One region of the Isoptericola sp. MSGPD8_1_ISO-PGPR-S23-394 genome, then DNA from elsewhere that is predicted to be linked to it. Evidence: riboswitches for the same ligand, from Rfam matches in the RefSeq annotation. Region 1 holds a riboswitch; each other region holds the start of a gene.
The links. A riboswitch is a leader RNA that binds a small molecule or an ion and turns the genes downstream of it on or off. The one in region 1 is predicted to bind cyclic di-AMP.
Positions count from the first base shown of each region.

Region 2: linked by a shared signal. The riboswitch ahead of AC3RJ8_RS17695 (M15 family metallopeptidase) and the one ahead of AC3RJ8_RS03345 (C40 family peptidase) in region 1 are both predicted to bind cyclic di-AMP.
Region 3: linked by a shared signal. The riboswitch ahead of AC3RJ8_RS15710 (C40 family peptidase) and the one ahead of AC3RJ8_RS03345 (C40 family peptidase) in region 1 are both predicted to bind cyclic di-AMP.

Region 1 is NZ_CM176517.1:726,841-731,086, forward strand. Features, by position in the region: gene serC (phosphoserine transaminase) at 1-191, opposite strand, end outside; gene AC3RJ8_RS03335 (iron-dependent transcriptional repressor DtxR) at 294-992, shown strand; cyclic di-AMP (ydaO/yuaA leader) riboswitch at 1,155-1,312, shown strand; gene AC3RJ8_RS03340 (C40 family peptidase) at 1,364-2,107, shown strand; cyclic di-AMP (ydaO/yuaA leader) riboswitch at 2,393-2,584, shown strand; gene AC3RJ8_RS03345 (C40 family peptidase) at 2,681-3,409, shown strand; gene AC3RJ8_RS03350 (universal stress protein) at 3,561-4,246, shown strand, end outside.
Region 2 is NZ_CM176517.1:3,841,746-3,845,991, forward strand. Features, by position in the region: gene AC3RJ8_RS17680 (fucose isomerase) at 1-299, shown strand, start outside; gene AC3RJ8_RS17685 (hypothetical protein) at 385-546, shown strand; gene AC3RJ8_RS17690 (superoxide dismutase) at 736-1,356, opposite strand; cyclic di-AMP (ydaO/yuaA leader) riboswitch at 1,601-1,751, shown strand; gene AC3RJ8_RS17695 (M15 family metallopeptidase) at 1,763-2,692, shown strand; gene AC3RJ8_RS17700 (polysaccharide deacetylase family protein) at 2,739-4,151, shown strand; gene AC3RJ8_RS17705 (cation-transporting ATPase) at 4,162-4,246, opposite strand, start outside.
Region 3 is NZ_CM176517.1:3,412,839-3,417,084, reverse strand. Features, by position in the region: gene AC3RJ8_RS15720 (hypothetical protein) at 1-56, opposite strand, end outside; gene AC3RJ8_RS15715 (ABC transporter ATP-binding protein) at 56-769, opposite strand; gene AC3RJ8_RS15710 (C40 family peptidase) at 954-1,814, opposite strand; cyclic di-AMP (ydaO/yuaA leader) riboswitch at 1,816-1,965, opposite strand; gene AC3RJ8_RS15705 (septum formation family protein) at 2,280-3,014, opposite strand; gene AC3RJ8_RS15700 (exodeoxyribonuclease III) at 3,025-3,843, opposite strand; gene AC3RJ8_RS15695 (SDR family NAD(P)-dependent oxidoreductase) at 3,951-4,246, shown strand, end outside.

The DNA.
Region 1 (4,246 bases):
TCCGCGAGACCCGTGCGCACGCGGCGTACCAGGTCCTTGACGCCGGGCTGGCGGTGCGAGGTGCCCAGCAGCGGCCGCCGAGGGTCGCCCGCCGCCCGCAGGGCGTCGACCTGGGCGGGGCGGACCTTGGACGGTCCGGCACCGAACCTGCCGTCGGACGGCAGCAGCGACGAGGGGATCTGGAGGGGCATGGGGACTCCGTGGCTGGCGTGGTGGGGCGGCCGCCGGTGGCGGACGCCGGAACGGTGACGTGTGCGAATAGACTAGGCCCGGGCCTCAAGACGGGAGTGGACGTGACCGACCTGATCGACACCACCGAGATGTACCTGAAGACGATCTACGAGCTCGGCGAGGAGGGCATCACGCCGCTCCGCGCGCGGATCGCGGAACGCCTCGGGCACTCCGGTCCGACGGTCTCGCAGACGATCGCCCGGATGGAGCGGGACGGGCTCGTGGTCGTGACCGGCGACCGGCACCTCGAGCTCACCGACGACGGCCAGGCGAAGGCGACGCGCGTCATGCGCAAGCACCGGCTGGCCGAGCGGCTCCTGACCGACGTGATCAAGCTGGACTGGGAGCACGTCCACAACGAGGCGTGCCGCTGGGAGCACGTGATGAGCGACCTCGTCGAGCGCCGCCTCGTCACCCTCCTCGACCACCCGCACCACGACCCGTACGGGAACCCCATCCCGGGGCTGTCCGAGCTCGGCGAGCAGTACGAGGACGTGCCGTTCCTCGAGGGTGTGCAGTCGCTGCCCGCCTTCCTGCGCGGGCAGACAGAGAACGTCGAGATCGTCCTGCAGCGCATCGCCGAGCCCGTGCAGGTCGACGACGAGTTCCTCGCCCGGCTCGAGCGCGTCGGGCTGGTGCCGGGGGCTCGCATCGAGGCCCGCACGCTCGGCGACTACTACGCCGTCCAGGCCGACGGCGCGAGCGAGGGCCTCGAGCTACCCGACGACCTCGCCAAGCACCTGTTCGTGGCGGCCCGCTGACCGTTCCCGCGGGCCCGTCGCGACGCACGGGACACCGCGGCGGGCGGGCTGTGATCGGAACGTGACATCACCGGTGGGTTCGGGTACGGTCAGACACGCTCGCCGGAGTGCCCTCCGCCGAGTGCCGGGCCGGACCGCCAAGTCCTGCCGCCGTCCCGGCCCCACGGAAGACCGCCGGCAGGAGCGGGGGACCCATTTGTGGGCATCGGTGACGGTGTCCTTGGGGTGAAGCCGCACGGGACCTCTGGTTCTGTGGGGCCGGGTGATTTCTCCCACCCGAACCCGACAGCTGACCTCGTAGGCGACAGGAGAGGGAAGACGTGAACGCATCTACCAGGACGCGCGGCAAGCACCGCGCTGCGCGGCGTCCGATGTTGGCTGCGCCGTCCGCGGCGGCCGGTCGTCGGGCTGCTGTGGTGGCCACTGCTGGTGGTCTGCTGGTCTCGACGATCGGTGGGGCTTCTGCGGCGCACGCCGCTCCGGTCGACAGCGACGCGGCGAAGAAGCTGAGCACGGTCGATCTGGGTGCTCTGACGGATCAGGCGCGTTCGGCGCTGGAGGCGGCTCCGGTCGTGACCGTGGACTCCGAGGCGAAGGTCTCGGTGGAGAAGGTCACGCCGAAGATCGCTGCGCGTGCCGAGATCAAGGCGGCGCCGGAGCCCGAGCCGGAGCCGGTGCGTGAGGTCGCGCCGTCGCGTTCGGCCGAGCGGACCGCGGTGGAGTCCACCAGCGAGTCGAGCACCGAGTCGTCCAGCACCGAGTCCACGGCGGCACCCGCGTCGGCCAACGGCTCCATCATCTCGATCGCCTCGCGCTACGTGGGTGTGCCCTACGTCTCGGGCGGCACCTCGCCGTCCGGCTTCGACTGCTCGGGCTTCACCCAGTACGTCTTCGCGCAGGCGGGCATCTCGCTCCCGCGCGCCTCCTCGGCGCAGCGCTACGCCGGCACGGTCGTCTCCCGCGCGGACGCGCAGCCGGGCGACCTCATCTGGTCGCCGGGTCACATCGCCATCTACGCCGGCGGCAACACCCAGATCGACGCCCCGCGCCCGGGCAAGACGATCCAGTTCCGGAGCATCTGGCAGTCGAACCCCACGTTCATCCGCGTCGGCTGACCCCCCGGGTCGCCACGCCACCACGAGGCCCTGCCGCGCACCACGCGCGGCAGGGCCTCGTGCCGTCCCGGCCTCTGTGCGCCGCTGCGCCATGCCGGGGCGCTGGAGGCCTTGCTTCGGGTATCGCGACAGGGGGGCGGGCGGAGGATCTCCGGCGCTCAGCGGGCCCTCCAGCACCTCCAGGGGGCTGGTGACGGAGGCCATCCCTCGTCACCGTGACCTAAACGTGACATGGGCGCCGTGATCCGCTACGGTTTCCTCGTCCGGTGGAGCATTCTGCCGGATCCTGACCGGACGCCGAGTCCTGCCACCGGTCGGGGAACCAAGACCGCCGGCAGGAGCGGGGGACCCATTTGTGGGCATCGGTGACGGTGTCCTTGGGGTGAAGCCGCACGGGACCTCTGGTTCTGTGGGGCCGGGTGATTTCTCCCACCCGAACCCGACAGCTGACCTCGTAGGCGACAGGAGAGGGAAGACGTGAACGCATCTACCAGGACGCGCGGCAAGCACCGCGCTGCGCGGCGTCCGATGTTGGCTGCGCCGTCCGCGGCGGCCGGTCGTCGGGCTGCTGTGGTGGCCACTGCTGGTGGTCTGCTGGTCTCGACGATCGGTGGGGCTTCTGCGGCGCACGCCGCTCCGGTCGACAGCGACGCGGCGAAGAAGCTGAGCACGGTCGATCTGGGTGCTCTGACGGATCAGGCGCGTTCGGCGCTGGAGGCGGCTCCGGTCGTGACCGTGGACTCCGAGGCGAAGGTCTCGGTGGAGAAGGTCACGCCGAAGATCGCTGCGCGTGCCGAGATCAAGGCGGCGCCGGAGCCCGAGCCGGAGCCGGTGCGTGAGGTCGCGCCGTCGCGTTCGGCCGAGCGGACCGCGGTGGAGTCCACCAGCGAGTCGAGCACCGAGTCGAGCACCGAGTCGTCCAGCACCGAGTCCACGGCGGCACCCGCCGCGAGCGCGAGCGGCTCCTCGGCCGTCTCGATCGCCGCCCGCTACATCGGCGTCAAGTACGTCGTGGGTGGCGCGTCGCCGTCCGGCTTCGACTGCTCCGGGCTCGTGACCTACGTCTACAACCAGCTCGGCGTGTCGCTGCCGCACTCCTCCAGCGCGATCCGCAGCGCGTCGAACACCACCGTCATCTCCGCGTCGGAGGCTCGTGCCGGTGACCTCATCTGGTCGCCCGGACACATCTCGATCTACATCGGCAACGGCCAGCAGATCGAGGCGACGCGTCCCGGTGGCTGGGTCGTGCGACAGTCCGGCATCTGGCAGTCCAGCCCCACCTACCTGCGGGTGACCGGCTGACCTGACCGCCCCAGCATCCACGACGCCCCGACGTTCCCCGTGAAGGTCGGGGCGTCGTGCTGTCCTTTGCTACACCTTGCGGCCGTCTTTCGTTACGCTTGAACCACAGTTGTTCCGGACGTCGAGGTCCGGGCATGACGGGAGGCGCGACATGACACGTCCTGAGGTCGTCCTGGTGGGCGTCGACGGTTCCACCGCGAGCCTGCACGCCCTGGACTGGGCGGCGACGTACGCCCAGCGGGTCGGATGGGGGCTGCACATCGTGTGCAGCTATTCGCTGCCGTCGTTCACAGCGGCATCGCTCGACGGCGGGTACGCGGCTCTCGACGACACGGCCATCGCCGAGGGGGCGAAGGCGGTCCTCGCCGAGGCGCAGGCGCGCGTCGAGGGGCTGGGCATCCCCGTGGAAGGGACCGTCGCCACGGGAGACGCGGCCGGTGTGCTCGTCGAGATGTCGAGCGACCACTGCCTCGCCGTCGTCGGCACGCGCGGACGCGGAGGTTTCGCGGAGCGGCTGCTCGGTACCGTCTCCTCCGCGCTGCCCGCGCACGCCCACTGTCCGACCGTCGTGGTCCCGCACCGTGAGGGAGCGGAGAACCCGGAGCGTCGCGACGGTGACGTCGTGCACGAGGTCCGGCGGATCGTCGTCGGTGTGGACGGCTCGCCGACGTCTGAGGTCGCCCTGCGGCACGCCGTCGAGCAGGCGGAGTCCTGGGGCGCCGAGCTGGTCGCCGTCGCCGGCGTCCCGCTCGGCTCGGGTGCCGGGGTGCTCGCCTGGTTGCCGTCCCAGATCGACCACGAGCAGGTGCTGGCCGACGTCAAGGCCGGGCTGGACGT
Region 2 (4,246 bases), 830 kb from region 1:
TCTACATCGCCGACGGCATCCTCCAGGTCGACCTCGGTCGCGCCTCCGTGGTCGAGCTGCCCGAGCATGAGACCCGGCGCCGCAAGGAGGCCACCAACCCTGAGTGGCCGATCATGCACGCCGTCCTGCACGGCGTCAGCCGCGACCAGTTCATGGCGCGGCACAAGGCCAACCACCTCAACGTCGCCTACGCCACCGACGCCGAGACCGCCGACCGTGCGCTGACTGCCAAGGCGGCGCTGTTCGCCGGTCTGGGCATGCCCGTGCACCTCTGCGGAGACACGTCGCTCACCGCGTGACGTCGCGCGCCTGGACGCCACGGCAGAGGACTCCCGTGCCGAGGCCGAGGAAGCGTACGCAGCAAGCTCCGAGACGCTCGCCGCCGTGATCGACGACGGCAGGCCCGCCCCGCGCGCCCGCAAGGGTCGGGTGGACGACCCGGCGGTCCGCCGCGACCTGCGCACGGCGCTGACCGACGCCGAGGTGCTGCGCGACATCGAGATCTCCGGCCCGGCCACCACCCGCACGGTCGAGGCGATGGCGTAGCCGCGCCCGAACCAGTTGGGTGCGGACACCGTGTCGTCGCGGGGCCGGGGGGCCTACCGGTGCATGCCTCCTGGTCGTTGGCAGGCACCGGTTCGCTGGGCCTCGGGAGGCGAAGACCGGTCGAGCGTCTCGATTCCTCCGAGATCAGCCGTAGGTCCGGGAGGAACAGAGACGCTCGACGGGTGGGCCTCAGGCGATGAAGCCTGCGGTCTGGGTGCGGGCGCGGTCGAGGCGGGCGGCGACGTCGCGCCAGTTGGCGATGTTCCAGAACGCCTTGACGTAGTCGGCCTTGACGTTGAGGTAGTCGAGGTAGAAGGCGTGCTCCCACATGTCGAGCATGAGCAGCGGGACGATGCCGACCGGGACGTTGGCCTGCTGGTCGAAGAGCTGGAAGATCAGCAGCTTCTGACCGAGGGAGTCCCAGCCGAGCACGGCCCATCCGGAGCCCTGGATGCCGGTCGCGGTGGCGGCGAAGTGGGCCTGGAAGGCGGCGAAGGAGCCGAACTGGTCCTTGATGGCCTCGGCCAGCTCGCCCTCGGGCTCGCCGCCGCCCTCGGGCGAGAGGTTGTGCCAGAAGATCGTGTGGTTGGTGTGCCCGCCGAGGTGGAACGCGAGGTTCTTCTCGTGGAGGTTCACCGTGGCGAGGTCGCCGGACTCGCGGGCCTCGGCCAGCTTCTCCAGCGCCGTGTTCGCCCCCGCGACGTAGGCGGCGTGGTGCTTGTCGTGGTGGAGCTCCATGATCTTGCCGCTGATGTGCGGCTCGAGCGCGCTGTAGTCGTAGGGCAGGTCAGGCAGCGTGTATCCGGTCATCGTGGATCCGTCCTTCCGTGGCGGGGTGGAACTGTTCGACCGTAGGACCTCGACCATCGTTGAGGTCAAGAGAGACCTCCGTCACACTGCCGGACCGGTCCCCGGCAGGGAGCGGACGGTCGCGGTTCGACGGCGGCTCGATGGTGCTGACCACCACCGTTACAGATTCGTGACAATCACGCACGCAGGGGATATGGTCTCCTCACCTCGCGCCCGCGAGGTGCACGGATGGGCCGCCGAGCCCTGTCACCATCCGCTGCTCCAGGACCAGACAGGGACGGGGGACCCACTTCACGGGCGTCACGAGCGCCCTCGGGGTGAAGCCGGCGCCGCCGGCCGGGTCAGTCTCCGACCCGAACCCGACAGCTAACCCCGCAGGCGTCAGGAGAGCACCGATGAACGACGCGTGCCCGCGCGCAGCCGCACCACCGGACCACCGCCGTCGGACCTCTGGACCGGCAGCATGAAGCACGCACAGCAGGGTCCCGCCCCGGCCGGAACCCGCCGGTCCCGGCGCGAACCCGTCCGCGGTCGCCACCTCGCCGAGAAGCCCCGGCGACGCTCCTCCGCGGCACCCCGGGCCACGCTGTCCCTCACCGCGGCCGCCGCCCTGGTGCTCGCCACCGGCGGCACCTACCTGGCCGAGGCCGGACCGGTCGTCCGCACCACGACCACCGACGACGCCGCCACGACCACGCGAGCACCGGCACCCGTCGCCCAGGCCGCCCCGACCGCGCCCGCCGCGCCGGCGGCTCCGGCAGCAGCGGCCGCTCCAGGGGCTGCCGCCGCGCCGGCAGCGCGGCAGGCGCCCGCGGTGACGGTGGACCGGGACCTGGCCGTGTCCCGCACGGACGAGCGCGTCCCCCGCAAGGACCGCACCATCCAGCCCGCCCCGGAGCCCACGCCCGAGAACCCGCCGGGGTGCGACACCCCCGTCCAGGACGGCTGGTCGAACGGGCGCCTGCCCAGCGACCAGCTCTGCGCGCCGTGGGACGGCGCCGTGCTCGTCCGCGCCGACGTCGCCCGCTCCCTGGCCGAGCTGAACGACCTCTACACCGCACGGTTCGGCGAGCCGATGTGCGTCACCGACGGCTACCGCTCCTACGACCAGCAGGTCGCCACGAAGGCCGCCAAGGGGTACCTGGCCGCCACGCCGGGGACCTCGAACCACGGCTGGGGCCTGGCCGTCGACCTCTGCCCCGAGACCTACGCCGGCGAGCGTGGTACATGGCTCCACGAGCACGCGCCCGCCCTCGGCTGGGTCAACCCGGACTGGGCGCAGCCCGGTGGGTCCAAGCCCGAGCCGTGGCACTGGGAGTCCACGCTCGTGCCGTGACAGGTCCGGGCTGGCCCGAACGGCTCGGACGCCAGAGAATCGCCCTGTGAGCACGTCGGGACCCGACCCTGAACAGCTGCCGGCCGCACGCCCGCCCGGCCGGGGTCGCCGCGCGGCGTGGTGGATCGCCGCGGCGGTCGTCCTCCTCCTCGCGGTGGGCGCCGTCGTCGTCGGCGTGCTGGAGCACCGGGCCTGGGTCGACGCCGCGGCGGAGCACGAGGCCGAGGTGGCCCGCGTCACCCAGGAGGCCGAGACGTCCCGCGCCCGCGCCGAGGCCGACTACACCGCGAGCCTCGATGCCCTCGACGACGCGATCGAGGCGGCCCGGCCGGTGCTCACGGACAGCGAGGGCCAGGTGGCCGACGACGCCGTCCGCGCACCGCTCGCCGACGCGCTCGACGAGGCCGGCAGGCTCCGCGACGCCGAGGTGACCTACCCCGTCACGACGCGCACCGTCGAGGAGGTCACCCGGCCGAACCCGTTCCGTCCGCAGACGTTGCCGCGGGTGCAGGTCGAGGTGGTCGAGAGCTCCGACCCGGCACCCTCCGACCTCGACGCCGCGGCGGACGACGTGGCCGAGGCGCGCGACGCCGTCGTCGAGGCCCGCCGGCAGTGGGCCCACGACGAGCTCCGGACCGCCACCACCGAGGCGGCAGATGCCGTGACCGACCTCGAGGGGACCGTCGGGGCAAGCACGCTCCGACCGCTCGAGGAGGCGGTGGCCGAGGCCGAGACGGTCCTCGACGCCGGGGTCGCGGCCGTCGACCCGGACGAGGCCGTCGCCCTGCGCGACACGCTGCTCGGCACCACGGAGTCGCTGTGGACGGACCGGCTGGACCAGATCGTCGACGAGAGCCGCGCGGACGCCCGGGACGACGGCGTCGACTGCCGGGTGGACCAGTGCGTCGCGCTGACCTTCGACGACGGCCCGGTGGCGGACACCCGACGGCTGCTGCGGATCCTCGAGCGCAAGGACGCCCCCGCCACCTTCTTCATGGTGGGCGACAACGTCGCCGCCCGGCCCGAGGTCGCGCAGGCCGTCGTCGACGGCGGGCACCTGGTGGCCAACCACACCTGGAACCACCCGCAGCTCACGACCCTCGACGACGCCGAGGTGCGCGACGAGCTGCGCCGCACCCAGGACGCCGTCACCGACGCCACCGGGTTCACCCCGTTCCTGCTGCGACCCCCGTACGGCGACGTCGACGGCCGTGTCCGATCGCTCGCGACGCGCACCGGACTCGACGTCGTCCTGTGGGGCCTCGACAGCCGGGACTGGGAGTCCCGTGACGCGCGGGACGTCCGCCGTCAGGTGGCGAACCAGGTGCAGGACGGCAGCAACGTGCTCCTGCACGACATCCACCCGACCACGGTGGACGCCGTGCCGAAGATCATCGACGACCTGCGCGACGAGGACTACGTGCTCGTCACCGTCGACCTGCTCGTCGACGGCTCGTGAGCCGCCCGCGTCAGAACAGGTCGCGCACGTCGAACCCGCCCGCGAGGTCGGACAGCGACTGACCGGCCTCCGAGACCTGGTCGCCGATCCCCGAG
Region 3 (4,246 bases), 1.3 Mb from region 1:
CCGACCACCCACGGGGCTCGGGTGGAACGCAGCTTGAGCAGCTCGGCGAGGAACATCAACGCACTCCTTCGGTCGCGGCGGTGAGGTCGAGGTAGACGTACTCGAGGGGGTTGTCCCGGGCCAGCTCGTCGAGCGGGCCCGCGGTGATGACCCGGCCCTGGCCGAGCACGACGACGTCGTCGGCGACCTGCGTCACCTCGGACAGGACGTGGCTGGCGAGCAGCACCGCGCCGCCGTCGTCCGCGAACCCGCGCAGGAGCTCGCGCAACCAGCGCATGCCGGCCGGGTCGAGCCCGTTGGCGGGCTCGTCCAGGACGAGGGTCGCCGGGTCACCGAGGAGGGCGGCGGCGAGGCCCAGCCGCTGGCGCATGCCGAGGGAGTAGGTCCGCACGCGGCGGTCGGCGGCCGGCGTCATCCCGACGAGCGCCAGGACGTCGTCGACCCGGCGCGCGGGCAGGTCCCCGGCCAGCGCGAGGATGCGCAGGTGGTCGCGGCCGGTGCGGCCCGGGTGCAGGCCGCCGGCGTCGAGCAGGGCACCCACCGTGCGGGCGGGGTCGTCGAGGTCGCCGTAGCGGCGCCCGTGGACGAGCGCCTGGCCGGCGGTCGGCGCGGCGAGACCGAGCAGCACGTGCAGCGTGGTGGTCTTGCCGGCGCCGTTCGGGCCGAGCAGCCCGACGACGCGTCCCGGTTCGACGGTGAAGCCGACGTCGTGGACGGCGTCGAACGGGCCGTACGACTTGCGCAGCCCCGTGATCTGGATGGCGGGCACGTGGTCCCCTCTCGTGGTGTCCGCGCCGGGAGCGGCGCGAGGACTCCAGCCTGTCCGGAGCGACGTCGTCGTCGCTTCCGGCGGGAGGGGGAACCTGGGCTACGACCTTTGGTGGAATGCCGAACAGGAACCTGGGCCCGTATTCACGGAGGAATACGGGCCCAGGTTCCTGTTCGGCGGTCGATCAGATGCGGACGAACGTCGGGTTGTCCTGCCACATCCTGCGCTTCACGACCCCGACACCCGGCCGGGCGGACTCGATGATCTTGCCGTTGCCGGCGTAGATCGAGACGTGGCCGGGCGTGTAGACGATGTCGCCCGGTCGGGCGTTGCTGCGCGAGACCTTCTTGCCGGCGTTGCGCTGCCCCGACGTCGTGCGCGGCAGCTTCTTGCCGGTGGCCTTCTGGTAGACGTACGAGGTGAAGCCCGAGCAGTCGAAGCCCGACGACGGGCTGGTGCCGCCGTACGTGTACCGGTGGCCGACGTAGCGGTTGGCCACCTTGACGACCTTCGCGCCGCCGGTCTGCTTCGCCTTCATCGTGATGGTGCGGTAGCGCTTGGCCTTGACCAGGCCCGTGGACCGGGCGGGGACCACGGTCAGGCGGATCCGGTTCTTGCCGACGTCGTAGCGCTTCAGCACCGGCTTCATGCGCACGATGCCGTTCTTGTTGAGCTTCTTGACGTTGACCTTCTTGCCGTCGACGAAGAGGCGGACGCGACCCTTGACCGGCTCGCCGTGCTTGGTGGCGTGGACGGTGAAGCGGGGGCGGGTCTTACCCTTGCCCTGCTTCGCGACCTTGCGGGACACGGAGACCTTGACGGCAGACTTGGACTTCTTCGCGGCGACGATGCTCTGCCCGACGGCCGACAGGGTGGTCGTCGTGGCCGAGGTGGTCGTGGACGGGGCGGCGGAGGCCGTGGTGGCCCCGGCGACGAGGGTCCCGCCCGCGAGCGCGGCGGAGAGCGTGATCGCGACGACGGAGCGTCGCAGGCGCGGTGCGCCGGCGTCCTGCGGGCGCGCAGGGCTGTGCTGGGTGATGGACATGGGTACCTCTCCAGCCTGCGAGATGAGCTGTCGGATGAGGCCGAGAAGTGATGGCCCGCCGTCGTGAGACGGCTTAACCCCGAGGCCGGAACGAGTCCGGCCGAAGAACGTGGTTCTCCCGCTGCTGCCGTGGGTTCGGTGATGCCGGACCACCGGCAGCACTGGGCTTGCGGTCCGACCGTTCACCCCGGAGACGGGGCGACCCGGGCACGCTAGCCCGCGCTCGCAACAGATCACAATCAGGTCACGGCGCGTTCTCGGGGTGCTTCGCGGAGAACCTGTGAAGGATCTCGGCCGCCGGCGCATGCCGGAATCTTCGGCCCGATCGGCTCTTGCCGGGGCGAAACCGGTCAAGACGACCAGACGATCTGTCCCGGTTCGTCGGCTTGTCACGCGGGCCGTGCAGGCCGATGACCGGCGTTCACGCAGGTCGAGGGGCGGCCTTCACATCTCGCGTGACGTCGGTCACTCCAGAAGGGTGCCGGTGCGCGGAGCGTCCCCGACGGCGACGCACAGTCCGGCACGGTCGCCCTCGGCCCAGGACTCCTCGCTCGGTGTCCACACGACCCACCTCAGGTCGTCCCCGGCGCCCGCCTCCTGGGCCCGCGGGCCCAGCAGCTCCGGGCCGCACGCGCGGGACGCGCGGGCGGTCAGGGTCTCGGAACCCGGCCAGACCTCGTCCCCGGCCGAGTCGTGGCGGCCGACGACCTGCACGACGTGCTCGTCCGCGCAGGGCACCACCTCGACGGTCGCGACGGCGGACCCGTCCGGCAGCTCGGCCACGCAGGACCCGAGGACGAGCTGCACGGCGTTGACCTGCCGCGGCTCGTCGAGGTCCGCCGCCACGGGCTCCCAGGCCTGCTCCTGCGCCCGGTTCACCGCCCACGCGCCACCGGCGGCCGCGGCGACCACCAGGACGATCACGCCCAGCACGGCGACCACCCACGCCCGGGCCCGACGGCGCGCCGCCGCGCGCTCCGCCGCGGTCGGGCCACCAGGGGCGCCCCAGCGGGCACCGAAGGCGTCCGGGTCGTCCGCGGTCGCTCCGGGCACGTGCCCCGGCGCGACCCCCGGGCGTGCGGGCGGCCCGGCGAGTCCCGGCGTCCCGCCGTCGCCCGGGGCGCCCTCCGCTGCGGGGCCCGTCCCCGGACCGGGGGAGACGAACTGCGGGTCCTCGGGACGGTCGGGCACGTCGGTCATGGGCACCAACCTATCGGCGCGACGGCGAGGGGTCCGCGAGGTCGAGGACCACGGGGACGTGGTCGCTCGCCCCCTTGCCCTTGCGCTCGTCGCGGTCGATCGTCACCGCGCGGACCCGCTCGCGCAGGGCCGGCGAGGCGTAGGCGAAGTCGATCCGCAGCCCCTTGTTCCGAGGGAAGGCGAGCTGCTGGTAGTCCCAGTAGGTGTACGTGTGCTCGGCGGGCACGTGCTCGCGGGTCACCTCGGTGTACCCGACGTCCTCGAAGGCCGCGAAGGCAGCACGCTCCGCGGGCGAGACGTGCGTGTGCCCGTCGAACGCGGCCGGGTCCCAGACGTCGGTGTCGCGCGGGATGACGTTCCAGTCGCCGAGGAGTGCCACGGGGGCCGAGCGGTCCGCCGCGAGCCAGCTCGCGGCGTCGGTCCGCAACCTCTCGAGCCAGGCGAGCTTGTACGCGTAGTGGGGGTCGGTCAAGGACCGGCCGTGCGGCACGTAGAGGGACCACACGCGCACCCCGCCGCACGTCGCGCCGAGGGCGCGGGCCTCCACGCGGGGCTCCTGGTCGGGCTTGCCGAACGCCGGCTGGCCGACGAACGACGCCTCGACGTCCGCCAGTCCCACCCGCGACACGATCGCGACCCCGTTCCACTGGTGGTACCCGGTGTGGGCGACCTCGTAGCCGGCCGCCTCGAAGGCGGCGCGGGGCACCTGGTCGTCCCGGCACTTCGTCTCCTGGATCGCGAGCACGTCGGTGCCCGAGCGTTCCAGGAAGGCCAGCACCCGGTCCAGCCGGGTCCGCAGGGAGTTGACGTTCCACGTGGCGATCCGCACGGGCGCCACGGTACCGGCGACCGCCGGTCCCACGTGGCGGTGTCCGGGGCGATACGCGCCGCCGGGCCGGGGTCCCGGCGGCGCGCGGAACCCTCTAGAGTGCGGTCATGGGAACCGCGCTCGTCACCGGTGCTACCGCCGGCCTCGGACTGGAGTTCGCCTGGCAGCTCGCCACCGCGCGCCACGACCTCGTGCTCGTGGCCCGCACCACCGAGCGCCTCGAGCAGGTGGCGGGACAGATCCGCGCCGCCGCCGGTGTGCAGGTGGAGGTCCTGCCGGCGGACCTGTCCGTGACTGACGACGTCGCCCGGGTCGCCGAGCGCCTGGCGGTGACGGGTGACGAGCCGGACGACGGACGGCGCCCCGTCGGGCTGCTGGTCAACAACGCCGGGTTCGCCACGGC